Phreatobacter stygius: one gene and its partner. The protein of the gene in region 2 interacts with the protein of the main gene of each other region in a pairwise test. Links are inferred from orthologs where the notes say so. Each region holds a gene or a part of one and is shown on either strand. Other genes may lie near its edges.

Region 1 (2,807 bases), 2.4 Mb from region 2 along the record:
AGCAGATAGAGCACCGCCTTGGCGTCGATGAACACGCGCACGCCCTTGTCCTCGACGATCTCGTCGAACCTGGCCGGGCCGTCGATGAACTCCATGGTATATTCCATGCCGGCGCAGCCGCCCTTCTTGATGCCGACGCGCAGGCCGGCATCCGGCGAACTGGCGGTCGTCATCAGCGCCCTCACGCGCTCGGCTGCAGCGTCGGTCAGGCGCATGGCCTGCATTTTCGGTAGCGCCATGGTCTCAAAATCTCCGAAACGGACCGGGTTCAAGGCCCGGCGTCCAAAGCATCACATGCCAGATATAGACATTGCCGGCTCGAAGTTAAATCCCGGCGAGCCGGCCGAATTCTACCGAAGATCCGTCACCACATGTTGAGCGCGACCCGCGCCTCGTCCGACATCCGGCTCTGATCCCAGGGCGGATCGAAGGTCAGCGTCACCTTGACCTCGGCAATGCCGGGCACGGCGGCGACCGCGTTTTCGACCATGCCGGGCAATTCGGCGGCCGACGGACAGGACGGCGAGGTCAGCGTCATGTCGATCGCCACCTTGCGGTTGTCGTCGATATCGACGCGGTAGATCAGGCCGAGCTCGTAGATATCGGAGGGGATTTCCGGATCGTAGACCGACTTCATCGCGGCAACGATGTCATCGGTCAGCCGATCGAGCTCCTCCGGCGGAATGGCCGCGGCATCGCCGGCAACCGTCGTATTGAGCGTCTGGGTGTCGTCCATAGGGGTCAAGGTCCCATTTCGGAGGTTCGGGCGAGGCCAAGTCGAGCCTCACCGACAAGAACCCGCGAAAGTCACATAATGCCGCTTGGCTGCCATTTCAAATGGAACGGCTGCAGGCGGCGCGCAGTCAGCCGAACATCAGCTGAACATATCCTGGGCCTTGATCAGGGCTTCGGCAAGCCGGTCGACCTCGTCATGGGTGTTGTAGAGCCCGAATGATGCCCGGCAGGTCGAGGTGACGCCGAAGCGCTGCAGCAGCGGCATGGCGCAATGAGTGCCGGCCCGCACCGCCACGCCGTAGCGGTCGATGACGGTGGCGACGTCATGGGCATGCGCGCCCTTCATCTCGAAGGAGACGATGGCGCCCTTGTTGCGGGCCTGGCCGAAAATGCGCAACGAATTGATCGCGCCGAGCCGCTCATGGGCATGGCGGACCAGGGCATCCTCGTGCGCCCGGATCTTGTCGCGGCCGATCGACATCATGTAGTCGAGCGCCTGGCCGAGCCCGATCGCCTGGACGATGGCCGGCGTGCCCGCCTCGAACCGATGCGGCGGGTCGTTATAGGTCACCCCGTCCATGGTGACGACGCTGATCATCTCGCCGCCGCCATTGAACGGCGGCATGCGCTCCAGGTGCTCGCGCTTGCCGTAGAGCACGCCGATGCCGGTCGGCCCATAGACCTTGTGGCCGGTGAACACGTAAAAATCGGCGTCGAGATCCTGCACGTCGACGTCCATGTGGACGGCGGCCTGCGAGCCGTCGACCAGCACGGGAATGCCGCGCGCATGCGCCATCCGGATGGCTTCCTTGATCGGAACCACCGTGCCCAATGCGTTCGACATATGGGTCAGCGCCACCATCTTGACGCGCGGGCCGAGCAGTTTCTCGAATTCGTCGAGAAGGAAATTGCCCTCGTCGTCGATCGGCGCCCAGACCAGCTTGGCGCCGCGCCGCTCGCGGTGGAAATGCCAGGGCACGATGTTGGAATGGTGCTCCATGATCGAGACGACGATCTCGTCGCCCTCGCCGATCACCATGCCGCCGAAGGATGCCGCCGCCAGGTTGATCGCTTCGCTGGCGTTGCGGGTGAAGATGATCTCATCCGTCGAGGGCGCGTTCAGGAAGGCCCGGACGGTCTCGCGCGCCGCCTCATAGGCCTCGGTCGCGGCATTGGCCAGGAAGTGCAGGCCGCGATGGACGTTGGAATATTCGGTTTCATAGGCCCGCTTGATCCGCTCGATGACCGCCGCCGGCTTCTGCGCCGAGGCGGCATTGTCGAGATAGACCAGATCCTTGCCGTAAGGCTTCAGCGCGAGCGCCGGAAAATCCCTGCGGATCAGATCGACGTCGTAGCCGCCATTGGCGACGGCGGGATGACGCGTGCCCATGGCCTCAATCACTTTCTCGTCCGCATCCACTCGGCGATCGTGCCGAACATGGCCTCGCGCAGTTCCTCGACGGCGGCCAGCGGACCGTCGCCGAAATCTTCGATGGCCTCGCGCGCGAAAGCCTCGATCAGCAGGGCCTCGGCCTCGGCATGCGGGATGCCGCGGGCCTTCAGATAGAACATCAGGTCGGCATCCAGCTCGCCGCAGGTGCAGCCATGGCCGCACTGGACGTCGTCGGCGAAGATCTCGAGCTCCGGCTTGTTGTCCATCGCCGGCCCTTCGGTCAGCATGATGGTCTGGCTCATCATCTTGCCGTCGGTCTTCTGGGCCTTCGGCGCGACGATGATCTTGCCCTGGAACACGCCATGGGCCTCGCCGTCGAGCACATGCTTGAACAGTTCGCGGCTGTCGCAATGCGGCACGGCGTGGTCGACGACCAGCGTGGTGTCGGCATGCTGCTTGCCGCGCAGCATCGAAACGCCGCGCAAGGTCGCCGTCGAATGCTCGCCGGCGAAGCGCACGAACAGCTGGCTGCGCGAAATGGCGCCGCCGGTGGTCAGCGTCAGCGTGTCGAAATGCGCCTTGGCGCCGATCTCGGCGTCCAGCGTCGCCAGATGCAGCGCCTGGTCGCCGTCGATCTGGCGGCGGCCGTGCTCCAGCGTCGCGCCGTCGCCAACCACGA
Region 2 (10,982 bases):
CTTCTCGGTCGGCCTGATCGAGGCCAATGCCTATCGCGGCCTCAGGCGGGTCATCGACGTCTCGGGCGACGGCCCGCATATCGGCGGCCGGCCGGTCGAGGCGGCGCGCGACGATGCGGTGGCCAAAGGCATGGTCATCAATGCCCTGGCGATCCTTCGGCCAGGCGGCAGTATTGCCGCCCGGGCCGGGCAACCGCTCGCCGACCATTATCGCGAGGCGGTGATCGGCGGCCCGGGCGCCTTTGTCGAGATCGCCGATGAAAGCCGCAGTTTCGCCGAGGCGGTCCGGCGCAAGATCGTCAACGAGATCGCGTGACTTCAAAAAAGCGAAACCCCGGCGGTCTGCCGCCGGGGTGTGAAGGCCGATCCGGCCGCATGGCTGGCGTCGCGCCTGCCTTACTTGGTCGCGGCTTGGAACATCTCGTCGACATAGTCCCAGTTGACCAGATGCTCGATGAACGCCTTGGCATAGTCCGGCCGGCGGTTGCGATAGTCGATGTAATAGGAATGTTCCCAGACGTCGCAGCCGAGGATCGGCTTGGCGCCGTGGACCAGCGGGCTCTCGCCGTTCGGCGTCTTCATGGTGACCACCTTGCCGTTCTGGACGGCAAGCCAGCCCCAGCCCGCGCCGAACTGGGTGACGCAGGATTCGATGAACTTCGCCTTCATCTCGTCGACCGAGCCGAAGCCGTCGACAATGGCTTTTTCCAATCCGCCGGGGATCTTGCCGCCGCCATTCGGCTTCATCCATTTCCAGAAGTGGATGTGGTTGTAGTGCTGGCCGGCATTGTTGAACAGGCCGGCATTCTTGCCGAACGAACCTTTGACGACATCTTCGAGGCTCTTGCCTTCGAACTCGGTGCCCTTGATCAGGTTGTTGCCGTTGTTCACATAGGCGAGGTGATGCTTGTCATGGTGATACTCGAGCGTCTCCTTCGACATATAGGGCTGGAGCGCATCGTGGGCGTAGGGAAGATCGTCGAGCGTGAAGGACATGAGCTGTCTCCTGGAAAGACCATTGAAGGCTGTCGGCCTCCCATGGCGGCGATGTGAAGCAACCCCGCCTAGATAGGCCTGACCTTCCAGCGGGGCAATTGGAGAACCCGCAACGAAGGGCAAAGTTGCGAGAATCTTATGACAGGCCTTTGATAGGTTGTAATAAACGGCTCAGAAGCAGCCGGATGCGGCCGGAGCCGCACGGGTTGAAAAGGAAGCCCCCATGATCCTTCTCCTCCAGGTCCTTGCCGTTGTTCTGACGGTCCTGGGCGTTGTCACGCTTTACCTCGGCAACGACCCGAGCATGCTGAGCCTGGGCAACACATTGATGATCGTCGGCGCGATCAGCGCGGTCGGCGGCCTGCTGCTGGTCGGCCTCGCGGTCATCGCCGGCCGGCTGGATACCCTGGCGCGCGGCATCGACGGGCTCAAGCTCGGCCTGGCCCCGGCGCCGGCTTTCGTGCCGCCGGTCGCACCGGTTCTGGACGTCGCGCCGCGGCCGGCTCCGGCCGATCCGGAAACCAAGGGCGAGACCGCGCCGGAACCGGTCGTGCCGGTGCCCCCTTCGGCCGAGCCTTACCGGGCCGAGCCTTACCGGGCCGAACCGTCCATCGAGCCGGTCAGACCGGAGCCGTTGCGGGCCGAGCCAGGCAATGGGGCGCCGCGCGAACCGGCCCGAATCGAGCCGCCTCATGTCGAGCCCGTGCGCGTCGAACCGGTCCATGTCGAGCCCGAGCGCATCGAACCGCCTCGCATCGAGCCGGTGCGTGTCGAGCCGGCCGCGAGCAGTTCGCCGGCGCCCGTGGAGTTTCCGAAGCGGCCAACCTCATTTCGCGATCGCTTTGGCTGGAAACCGGCCGTCACCGCAGCCGGCATTGCCGCTGCCGCGGGTGTTGCCGCGACGGCAAAGCCCGGCAAGCCCGGTGACGATGCGGTTCCGACGCCATCCGAGCCGGATACCAAGGGATCGACCGACACGCGCGGCGCGACCGGCGGCGAGAGCCTGGAGGCGGCGATCAGCGCTGCGATCGCCGATGTCAACACACCGGCGGCCGAGCCGCGGGCCGAGGCCGGCGACACGCCACGGGCGGGCGCGGGCCGCGCCGAAGCGCCGGCGGTCACGGCTCCCAGGCATCTCGACGATGACGATCTGATGGCCCGGCTCAGGGCCTCCATCCTCGGACCGGAACCAGTATCCGCGCCGGGCGCTGGCACAGCCGAGGCCCCGGCGCGTGGCGAACCCGTCGTCGAGAAGGCGGTCGCGGCAGAGCCCGCCAAGGCGCCGGCACTTTCGATCGAAGACGAGCTCGAATTGGCGCTGAAGACGGCGCTTGGCCGCGACGTCGCGCCGGTGGCCGATCTGCGTGACCAGGTGGTTCCGCCGCCGGCGCCTGTCGTGCCGCCACCGGAACCGGCGGCCGGCCGGCAGGAGCAGCCATCCGGCGATCGCGCCATGGCCGCACTTGCCCGCGATTTCCCCGAGCTCGGCGATATCCTGGCGCGGCCTGCCGAACCGGATCGGGACCGGAGGGTGGCGGGCGAGGATGACGGCGATATCAGCGACGGCCATGCGCATGCCATCGACACGCATCGGCCCATGCCGGGTGAAGACCAGCCGGCCGCCGCGCCCGAACCGGCAGCCGAGGCGGTCCCGGTGGTTGCCGCGGAGCCTGAGCCGGCGGCAGTGGTCGAAGCCGCTCCGGTCGTCGCAGCTGAACCGCCGCCACCGTCCGCGCCCACCGCGCCGCTGCTGCGTGAAGGCGTCATCGCCGGCATTCCGTTCCGGCTGTTCGGCGACGGTTCGATCGAGGCAGATCTCGCCTCCGGCACGGCCCGCTTCGCCTCGCTCAAGGATTTCCGCGCGCATGTCGGCGGTTGACCCGAGCGACCAGCCGGCCGGTCACCGGCGTCGGGACCTGGGTCCCGGCGCCCTGGCGTGACGCCGCGGCTCAGATGCGCGTGCCGCTCGCCGCATAGTCCCAGTAGAGCTCGCGGGCTTTCCGCGCCATCGGACCCGGCTGGAGCGCACGCTCGTCGATGCGGGTGACGGGAACCACCTTGGAATAATTGCCCGAGGAGAAGATTTCGTCGGCCTCGGAGAATTCGCCATAGGTCAGGCTCTTCTCGACCACCGTGACGCCGGCCTGGCGCAGCAGTGCGATGGTTCGCTGGCGGGTGACGCCATTGAGGAAAGTGCCATTCGGCACCGGCGTATAGACGATGCCGCCCTTGGCCATGAAGATGTTGGACGATGCGGTCTCGGCGACATTGCCGAGCATGTCGCGCACCAGGCAATTGTCGAAGCCGCGGGCGAGCGCCTCGCGCAGCGCGCGGGCATTGTTCGGATAGAGGCAGCCGGCCTTGGAATCGGTCGGCGCGTTTTCGATGGTCGGGCGCCGGAACGGCGACAGCGTGACCGACATGCCGTTCGGCGTGCCCATCGGCGCTTCATAGAGGCACAGCAAGAACCGGGTGGTCTCCGGATCGTTCAGGATGGCGCTCGGCCCATCGCCCTCGGCCCAATACATCGGCCGCACATAGAGCGCCGTCTTGCCGTCGAATTTCCGGGCGCCGTCGCGGGCGAGCTCGACAATGGCCTCGACCGACATGGTCGCCTTCATTCCGAGCGCCCCGGCCGAACGGTTGAGCCTGGCGGCGTGCTGGTCCATGTCCGGCATCATGCCGTCGAACACCCGTGCGCCGTCGAACACCGACGAGGCTTGCCAGAAGGCATGGCTGCGCGGACCGGTCAGCGGCGGATTGCCCTCCAGCCAGTCGCCATCGACATAGGTCCAGGTTTTCGACCAGTTGGGCATCGGATTCTCCAGAACGTTTCCCTGCCCGAACTTATCCTGTCGCATGGCGCCGACATCATGAAATGTGGTGATTGGTGACCTGCGCCGATGCAATGGTTTGATCCGATCGTTTCGGCCGGGGACAAACTGTTTTGCCATTGCGCTTTTGACCACGCTCGCCACCATCCTGGTGATCCGAGGGAGCACGGCCATGCCTGCAAACACGTTCATGTTCGACGCCTACGGCACGCTGTTCGACGTCCATGCGGCGGTGGCGCGTGCCGGCGTTTCGCTTGGCGAAAACGCCGCCGCGATCTCGCAGCTCTGGCGCACGAAGCAGCTGGAATATTCCTGGACGACGACGCTGATCGGCGGCTTCGATGATTTCTGGACGCTGACCGAGCGCGGCCTCGATTTCGCGCTGGCGCGCCATGGCGTCGCCGACCCGGCTCTCAAGCAAGCCTTGCTCGACGCCTATCTGAACCTCGACGCCTATCCTGATGTCGCACCGCTTCTGGCGCGGTTGAAGGCGCGGCGCCTGACCACCGCCATCTTCACCAATGGTACGCGCCGGATGGTCGATGCGGCGATCGCGGCCGCCGGCCTTGCCGACCTGATCGACCATGTCGTGACCGTCGAAGCGGTGCGGGCTTATAAGCCGGCACCGGCCGTCTACGCCGCGGCGCAGGCCGCCGTCGGGGCGGGGCAGCCGCGCGACATCGTTCTCGTTTCGTCGAACCGGTGGGATGTCGCAGGCGCCGCGGCTTTCGGTTTCACCGCCGTCTGGGTCAATCGGGCCGGCTTGCCGAATGAATATCCCGGCCACGATCCGGTCGCGGTCGTCGCCGACCTCACGGCACTTCAGTCCTTCAGCACCGCTTGATCCGCGCTCACCGCCCGCCGCGCGTCCCGGCGGATCCGATCGATCATCGAGCGCACGCCGTTCGACCGCTGCGGCGTCAGATGTTGTTCGAAGCCGAGCTGCCGGAACAGCTCGAAGGCGTCCTGGCCGACGATATCGACGGCGTGCTTGCCGGAGTAGAAGGCGAGCGTCACGGCCACCAGGCCCTTGACGATATGGGCATCGCTTTCGCCCTCGAAGGTCAGGATCGGGTTCGCGCCGTCGCCGACATGGGTGACCAGCCAGACATTGCTGGCGCAGCCCTTGACCCGGTTGTCTTCGTTGCGCTGATCGGGCCTGAGCTCCGGCAGCGACCTGCCGATCTCGATCACATAGCGATAGCGCTCCTCCCAGTCATCGAGCAGGGCGAAGGCTTCGGTGATGTCGTCGATGGTCATCGTCGCGGCTTCGGTCATAGACCGGATATAGCGGCCGAAAACGCCAAAACAAAGGGCTCAGGTCGATCAGACCGGCCGGCGGGGCGGCAAGGGCGCCATGCGCGGCGCTGAACCGGCGGGCGGCATGACGCCGCCGAAGGGCACTTGCAGGTCGGTCGGCGTCAGCGTGTCCTGAGTCCGCGCCGGGGCAGCCGGAACCAGCTCGCGCCGGCCGGCGCTCGCGGCCTGGCCTGCAAGCGCGGCGCCCTGTGCGCAGGTCTCGGCATTGTCGCGGCACAGTTCCAAGGCCCGGACGGCAATGGCGCGCGCCACGGCCTCGGCCGTCACCGACGTCGCGGGCGCGTCCGGGGCCTTGGCCGTCGACGAAAACAGGCCACGGTCCGGCATCAGCAGGAACACCAGTCCAAGCCAGAAGACTGCCTTGATAAGGAAGAACATGACGCCGTTTCCGGTCCTTCGACCCCCGAGACTTCAGGCGGCCTTTTGCGCGACGAGGCACCGCTCTGACACTGCGATGGTGGCCCGGTTGGGTGAACATGCCGTTGGCGGATAAGGTGAATCTCCAGGCAATTGCAGCCAATTTCCGTTAAGGTTGACAGCATTCGCTCGAACCCCGCCAGGTCGGCCGAAGCTGGCGGCTCAGGCGCCCGCGCCGGCATTTTCCTCACCTCCGGCGAGGGCCGGCCAGGTGGTGGGCGAGGCGCGCAAGGGTTCCTTCACCATCCGCTTCGAAAGCCGAAGCGCCGGTTGGGGGCTCACGGCTTCCTCCGTTGACTTAGGGTTTCCTTCACGCCGCGATGCGATGCTCACCACCTTGAAAACGGCGGCAGCCGCGTATTGAGGTGAGTGCGTTGCGTCAGAACGCGTTGGTCGGTTCGGTGAGATCTTATCTCGACGGTCTGGTTCATCCAGCCGCGACGGTCGATCCCATCGTATTCATCCGTCACCGCGCCTTTATCGCCACGCGCCTGATGCCCGGCCTGATGGCATTTTCGGCTCTGCCGCTCTATCTCGCGTTGCAAGGCGTGCCCGGCCCGCTCGAAGCGATCACCTTCGGCTGGCTGCTGTTGCCGATCGCCATTGCCTTCTATCTGTCGCGCACCGGCCGCTACGAAACCGCCCACCTGTTCTCGGCAGCCGCCCTGACCGGCATTGTCGCCCTGGTCGCCGCGTTGAGCGGCGGTACCAGTTCCTTCGTGATCATCTGGTTCGCCCTGGTGCCGGCCGAGGCCGTACTGTCCGGCTCGCGCCGGGTGGTGGCGGCCTCCGGCGCCATGGTGCTGGGCGCGGTGGCCGTCATCGGCTTTGCCGGCCTTTGGAACCTGCTGCCGGATCCGCGGATCAGCCCGCTCGGCGCCGGCGTCGCGGCCTTCGTCTCGGTTGCCTCGGCCGTCATCTATGCCCTTGGTCTCGCCCTGTCGGCGGCCATCGTCAGCCGCACCGGCGAAGAGGTCCAGTCGGTCGGCGAGCGCCGCTATCGGCTTCTGGCCGAGCACATGACCGACCTGATCACCCGTCATGGCCGGTCCGGCGCCGTGACCTTCGCCTCGCCCGCCGCCGAGCGGGTCGCCGGCGTGCCACCCTTTGCCCTGCACGGGCAGGGCCTGTTCGATCGTGTCCACATTGCCGATCGTCCAGCCTACCTGAACGCGCTGTCGCTCGCCTCGGCCCGCGGCACGGCCACCTCGGCCGAGTTCCGCCTGCGCCGCGAGCGCGCCGAGACCAGCGAGCCGACATTCGTCTGGGTCGAGATGCGCTGCCATCCGCTGAGTGGACCGGTCAGCGAGGACCATCAGGTGGTCTCGGTGCTGCGCGATGTTTCCGAGCGCAAATCGCACGAGGCCGCCGTCGACGCGGCCCGGACCGAAGCCGACCGGGCCAACGAAGCCCGCGGCCGCTTCCTCGCCAATGTCAGTCACGAACTGCGCACGCCGCTGAATGCCATCAATGGTTTTTCCGAAATGCTGATGCACGAGGAGGCCATGCGGCTCGACCAGGCGCGCCGCAAGGAATATGCGACGCTGATCCGCGACTCCGGCGAGCACCTGCTCAATCTGGTCAATTCGATCCTCGACATGTCGAAGATCGAGAGCGGCAATTTCGAGATCACCGCCGAGCCGTTCGATCTGGCCCAGCTGATGTCGCAATGTATCCAGATGATGCAGCTCAAGGCTGACGAGGGCGGCATCAAGCTGCTCACCGATCTGGCCGACAACGTGCCAGAGGTGATCGGCGACAAGCGCTCCTATCGTCAGATCGTGTTGAACCTCTTGTCCAATGCGATCAAGTTCACCAAGAGCGGCGGCTCGGTGCAGGCGAGCCTGCGCCGCGAAGGCGCCTGGATCTCCTTGTCGGTCGCCGATACCGGCATCGGCATCGCGGCCGCCGACCTGCCACGTCTCGGCAGTCCGTTCTTCCAGGCGCGCGCGACCTATGATCGCCAGTATGAGGGCACCGGGCTCGGCTTGTCGGTGGTCAAGGGGCTCGCCGAACTGCATGGCGGCTGCCTCGAGGTCGCCTCCGTCGTCGGCCAGGGTACCCGCGTGACGCTGCGCATGCCCATGGATTGCGAAGCCGCCGCGCGCAATGTCGTCGAGCGCCTGCCGCTTGCCGCCAAGCCCGCGCCGGCAGCACCCGTCTCGGTCAAACAGGAGGGCCGGAAAATTGCGTGACGTGACCTATGACGAGGATGATCTGCGTCCCCGCCGCGGGCGCGTGGCCGAAACCGAGTTCGACGACGACGAGCCGCGGCGCGTGCCGCTGTGGCGCCAGGTGCTGGGCCGCAACAAGGGCGACATGCTGGCGATCGGCTGCGCTGCCTTTGTCGCGATCGGCATTGGCGTCAACGCGCTTGCCCGCCAGAGTGGTCCGCATCCGGCCCCGCTGTTCGCAACCGCGCGTGTCGAAGCTCCGGCTGTCGCCCCCATGCCGGCCAACCGGCCGGCCGAGATCCAGTCGACCGCTTCGATCACGCCGCGTGGCCAGGACCCGCGGCCGGCCGACCAGTCCGCAACTACCGGCCAGCCGCGGCCGCGGGCCGATGTCGTGACCGATATTCAGAAAGAACTCGCCCGCCGCTCGCTCTATGACGGCCCGGTCGACGGCCGCACCGGCCCGCGCACCGATGCCGCCATCAAGCGCTATGAGACGCAAGCCGGCCTGCGCGTCTCGGGCGAGGCGACCGAACAACTGCTCAGCCACATGCGTCGTCCGGCGACCCGCAGCGCCGCGCCGGCGCCGGCCCAGACGATCAACCAGTTGCTGGCGGCCGACGCCGTGCCGCAGCCGTCGCGTCCGCCGCCTCAGGCCCGGCCCGAAGCGCCGCAATCGATCGCCCAGCTGATCAGCGCCAATCCCGGCGCGGCCACCGCGACGCGTGCACCGGCCCAGGGCGCAGCCAATGCCGCCACCAATCCGGCCGATCGGCGGATCCAGGCGGTCAAGCGCGCACTGGTCCAGGCCGGCTACGGCCCGCTCGGCAGCGATACGCGTGATGCGATCCAGCGCTTCGAGCGCGATCGCGGGCTGCCGGTCACCGGCCAGGCCAATGACCGGGTCGTCCGCGAACTGGCCAGCCTGACCGGCACCCGGATCGAATAGGCCGTGTCGGACCGCGTCACTTCCGACTTCTGGGTCTCTGCCTATCTGCGACGGGTGCGGATCGAGGGGGCCTTCGCCGTGCTGCGCCGGCGCGGCTCGCCCGAGGCCGGCGCCATCGCCGTCGTGGTGTCGCGCGCCGACCGCCTCGCCGGCCTGTTCCTGCAGGCGCCGCAATCGCTGTTCGACGAGGCAAAGCCCGGCGACCGGCTGTTCGTGCCGGCCTATCCCGAGGTCTTCGTCGAGGAGCAGCGGGTCGAGGACAAGCTGAAGCGCGAGATCGGCTTCGACCCGGACCTGTGGATCGTCGATGTCGAGGATCGCGAGGGCCGTTCGTTCCTCGATCTCGCCACGCCCTGATCCCAGGAGATCCCGATCGGCAAGCGTCAGCTGTCCTTGAGCCGCAGGCTCGCCGGCCGCAGCGGCGAGGCCATGCGCTGCGCCGGCCGGCCGACCGGACTGGCCGCCTGACGCGCACCCGTTCGTTCCGAGCCATCAAGCGCATGCACCGGCACGTGGCGGCCATGTCGTTGCGCTGTCGTGGGCAACGCGGCCGCGTCGCGCCAGGATTGCACCAGCGCCAGCGCCACGACGCGCGGCATGGCGTCATAAAGCGCGGTCAAGCCGTAGACACGCCCGACTGATGTGCCGACCGCGGCATGGGCGAACAGCAGGATGCGGGTCGCGGCCTCGCGCCCGAGATCGAGCGCGCGGGCCGCCACCACCAATGGCTCGCCGGCTTCATCGTCGGCAATACGCCGGGCCGTTGCAGCGTCGATCCGCAGATCCTGAGCCAGCGCGTCGGCCAGGGCACCGGGGCGGCGCGACAGCGCCGCGAGTTCGATCGACTGTCCGGTTTCGGCTCCGCTGATCGGAAATCCGGCGCCGCCGCTGGTCTCGAGCGCGAGGCCGGCAATGATCGATTCCCTGGCATCGGGCGTGGCGTCGAGAAACCGCCGGCCGACATCGCTGACCTTGGCGGCGGCGGGCGTGGCCGTCGCTACGAGCGGGGGGCCGGAGAGGCGGGCGGTCAGCGCCGCCGCGACGCGCGGATCGTCCATGTCCTCGAGCGCCACCAGCGCGGCCAGGCCCAGATCGGCGCGCGAGGCAACCGCAAGCGCCCGTTCGGCATCGCCCGAGCGGACCGCCAGAAACATGTCGTCGTCGGACAAGGCCATGGAGCGCGACAGGATCGGAAAGGCGACGCGGATCGTATCGGTCGCGAGCTTGCGTGCCACCGCGGTCGGCGTCTGCGGGTGGTCGGCGAGTTTCGCCGCGATGATCGCCCGGTCGTCTTCGTCGGCCTTGACGATCAGGTGCAGCGCCAGCTCGCCGAAACGGGTGATTTCGGCCGCGCTGTGGTGCGGTTCGGCGACGAATTGATCCACCAGGATCCGCAGCAGGGTCTGGCGCACGTCGATGCCGTTCGATCGGGCAAGCCCGATCAGACTTTGAACATGAGGCAGACGCGGCGTGGACATGCGGAACCGTGGGCCGGGGGGGGGGACGTTTGGCTCTGGGGCGAGGCGTTCTCCGACATTACGAGTGATTTCGCTAACGTCTCCTTAACCAAATGATCGCGGACAAGCCTTTGAAATCATTCGCGAGGTTGCGGCATCGGGCAGAACCGCCGCGGGTCCCATGACCGGCTCGCGCGATTGCTGCCGGCGGCTGCTGTGGTGCCGCCGCGGCGGACCAAATGACGCATCATCATCACTTGCATCGGATATCGAGCGTGACTAGGAAGGATCGGGCGCAGGACGACCTGCGCCGACGCTGCGATGGGGACGGCCCCGTTATCTCAAGTCCATGAGATGATGGAGTTGTGCCGTTCCATGAATAGTCTCAGCGGATGCTGCGGATCGCGGCGTCTTGACATCCTTCAATCAAACGCAGTTCACGCGCGCTCACCTGGCGAGCGTTCGCACGTCTTTGCTCATCTGTCGCTTGCGGTGCGGATGATGCAGGCGTTGTGGACGTCGGCTGGGCGCTCCGGCGTTGCCGTGCCTGCGTTTCAACCCGCGCGAGGCAGGTGATGGCCGGTCCCATCCAACAATTCGAAATCAAGCCGCTGTTTCGCGTTGCCGAGATTGCCGGCCGGGAAATCCACTTCACCAACTCGGCCGCCTACATGTTTCTGGCGGTGGCCGGCAGTTGCCTGTTCCTCCTGCTGGCCACGCGCCGGCGGCGTGTGGTTCCCGGCCGCTGGCAGTCGGCGGCGGAAATGCTTCATGAGTTCGTCGCCAAGACCTTGCGCGAGAACGCCGGCGAACAGGGCATGCGCTTCTTCCCCCT

What was found.
Region 1: the proteins of E8M01_RS21140 (region 2) and E8M01_RS32715 interact in binary tests that used the Escherichia coli proteins (3 or more experiments, as listed by UniProt). The link is inferred for Phreatobacter stygius from one-to-one orthologs.

The regions. Positions count from the first base shown.
Region 1 is NZ_CP039690.1:6,921,851-6,924,657, forward strand. It holds E8M01_RS32715 (cysteine desulfurase), read right to left. Parts: upstream 2,126-2,807; coding sequence 875-2,125; downstream 1-874. Other genes in the region: E8M01_RS32705 (HesB/IscA family protein), read right to left, coding at 1-239; E8M01_RS32710 (SUF system Fe-S cluster assembly protein), read right to left, coding at 365-736; sufD (Fe-S cluster assembly protein SufD), read right to left, coding at 2,134-2,807. UniProt on the Escherichia coli protein: Cysteine desulfurases mobilize the sulfur from L-cysteine to yield L-alanine, an essential step in sulfur metabolism for biosynthesis of a variety of sulfur-containing biomolecules.
Region 2 is NZ_CP039690.1:4,499,926-4,510,907, forward strand. Bases 3,372-6,074 are described here. They hold E8M01_RS21140 (SufE family protein), read right to left. Parts: upstream 5,091-6,074; coding sequence 4,653-5,090; downstream 3,372-4,652. Other genes in these bases: E8M01_RS21130 (branched-chain amino acid aminotransferase), read right to left, coding at 3,372-3,812; E8M01_RS21135 (haloacid dehalogenase type II), read left to right, coding at 4,003-4,674; E8M01_RS21145 (hypothetical protein), read right to left, coding at 5,157-5,528; E8M01_RS21150 (sensor histidine kinase), read left to right, coding at 5,942-6,074. Outside these bases: E8M01_RS21115 (DUF1194 domain-containing protein), read left to right, coding at 1-316; E8M01_RS21120 (superoxide dismutase), read right to left, coding at 397-996; E8M01_RS21125 (hypothetical protein), read left to right, coding at 1,220-2,875; more of E8M01_RS21130, read right to left, coding at 2,946-3,371; more of E8M01_RS21150, read left to right, coding at 6,075-7,762; E8M01_RS21155 (peptidoglycan-binding domain-containing protein), read left to right, coding at 7,764-8,690; E8M01_RS21160 (DUF1491 family protein), read left to right, coding at 8,694-9,047; E8M01_RS21165 (hypothetical protein), read right to left, coding at 9,074-10,168; E8M01_RS21170 (F0F1 ATP synthase subunit A), read left to right, coding at 10,723-10,982. UniProt on the Escherichia coli protein: Participates in cysteine desulfuration mediated by SufS. Cysteine desulfuration mobilizes sulfur from L-cysteine to yield L-alanine and constitutes an essential step in sulfur metabolism for biosynthesis of a variety of sulfur-containing biomolecules.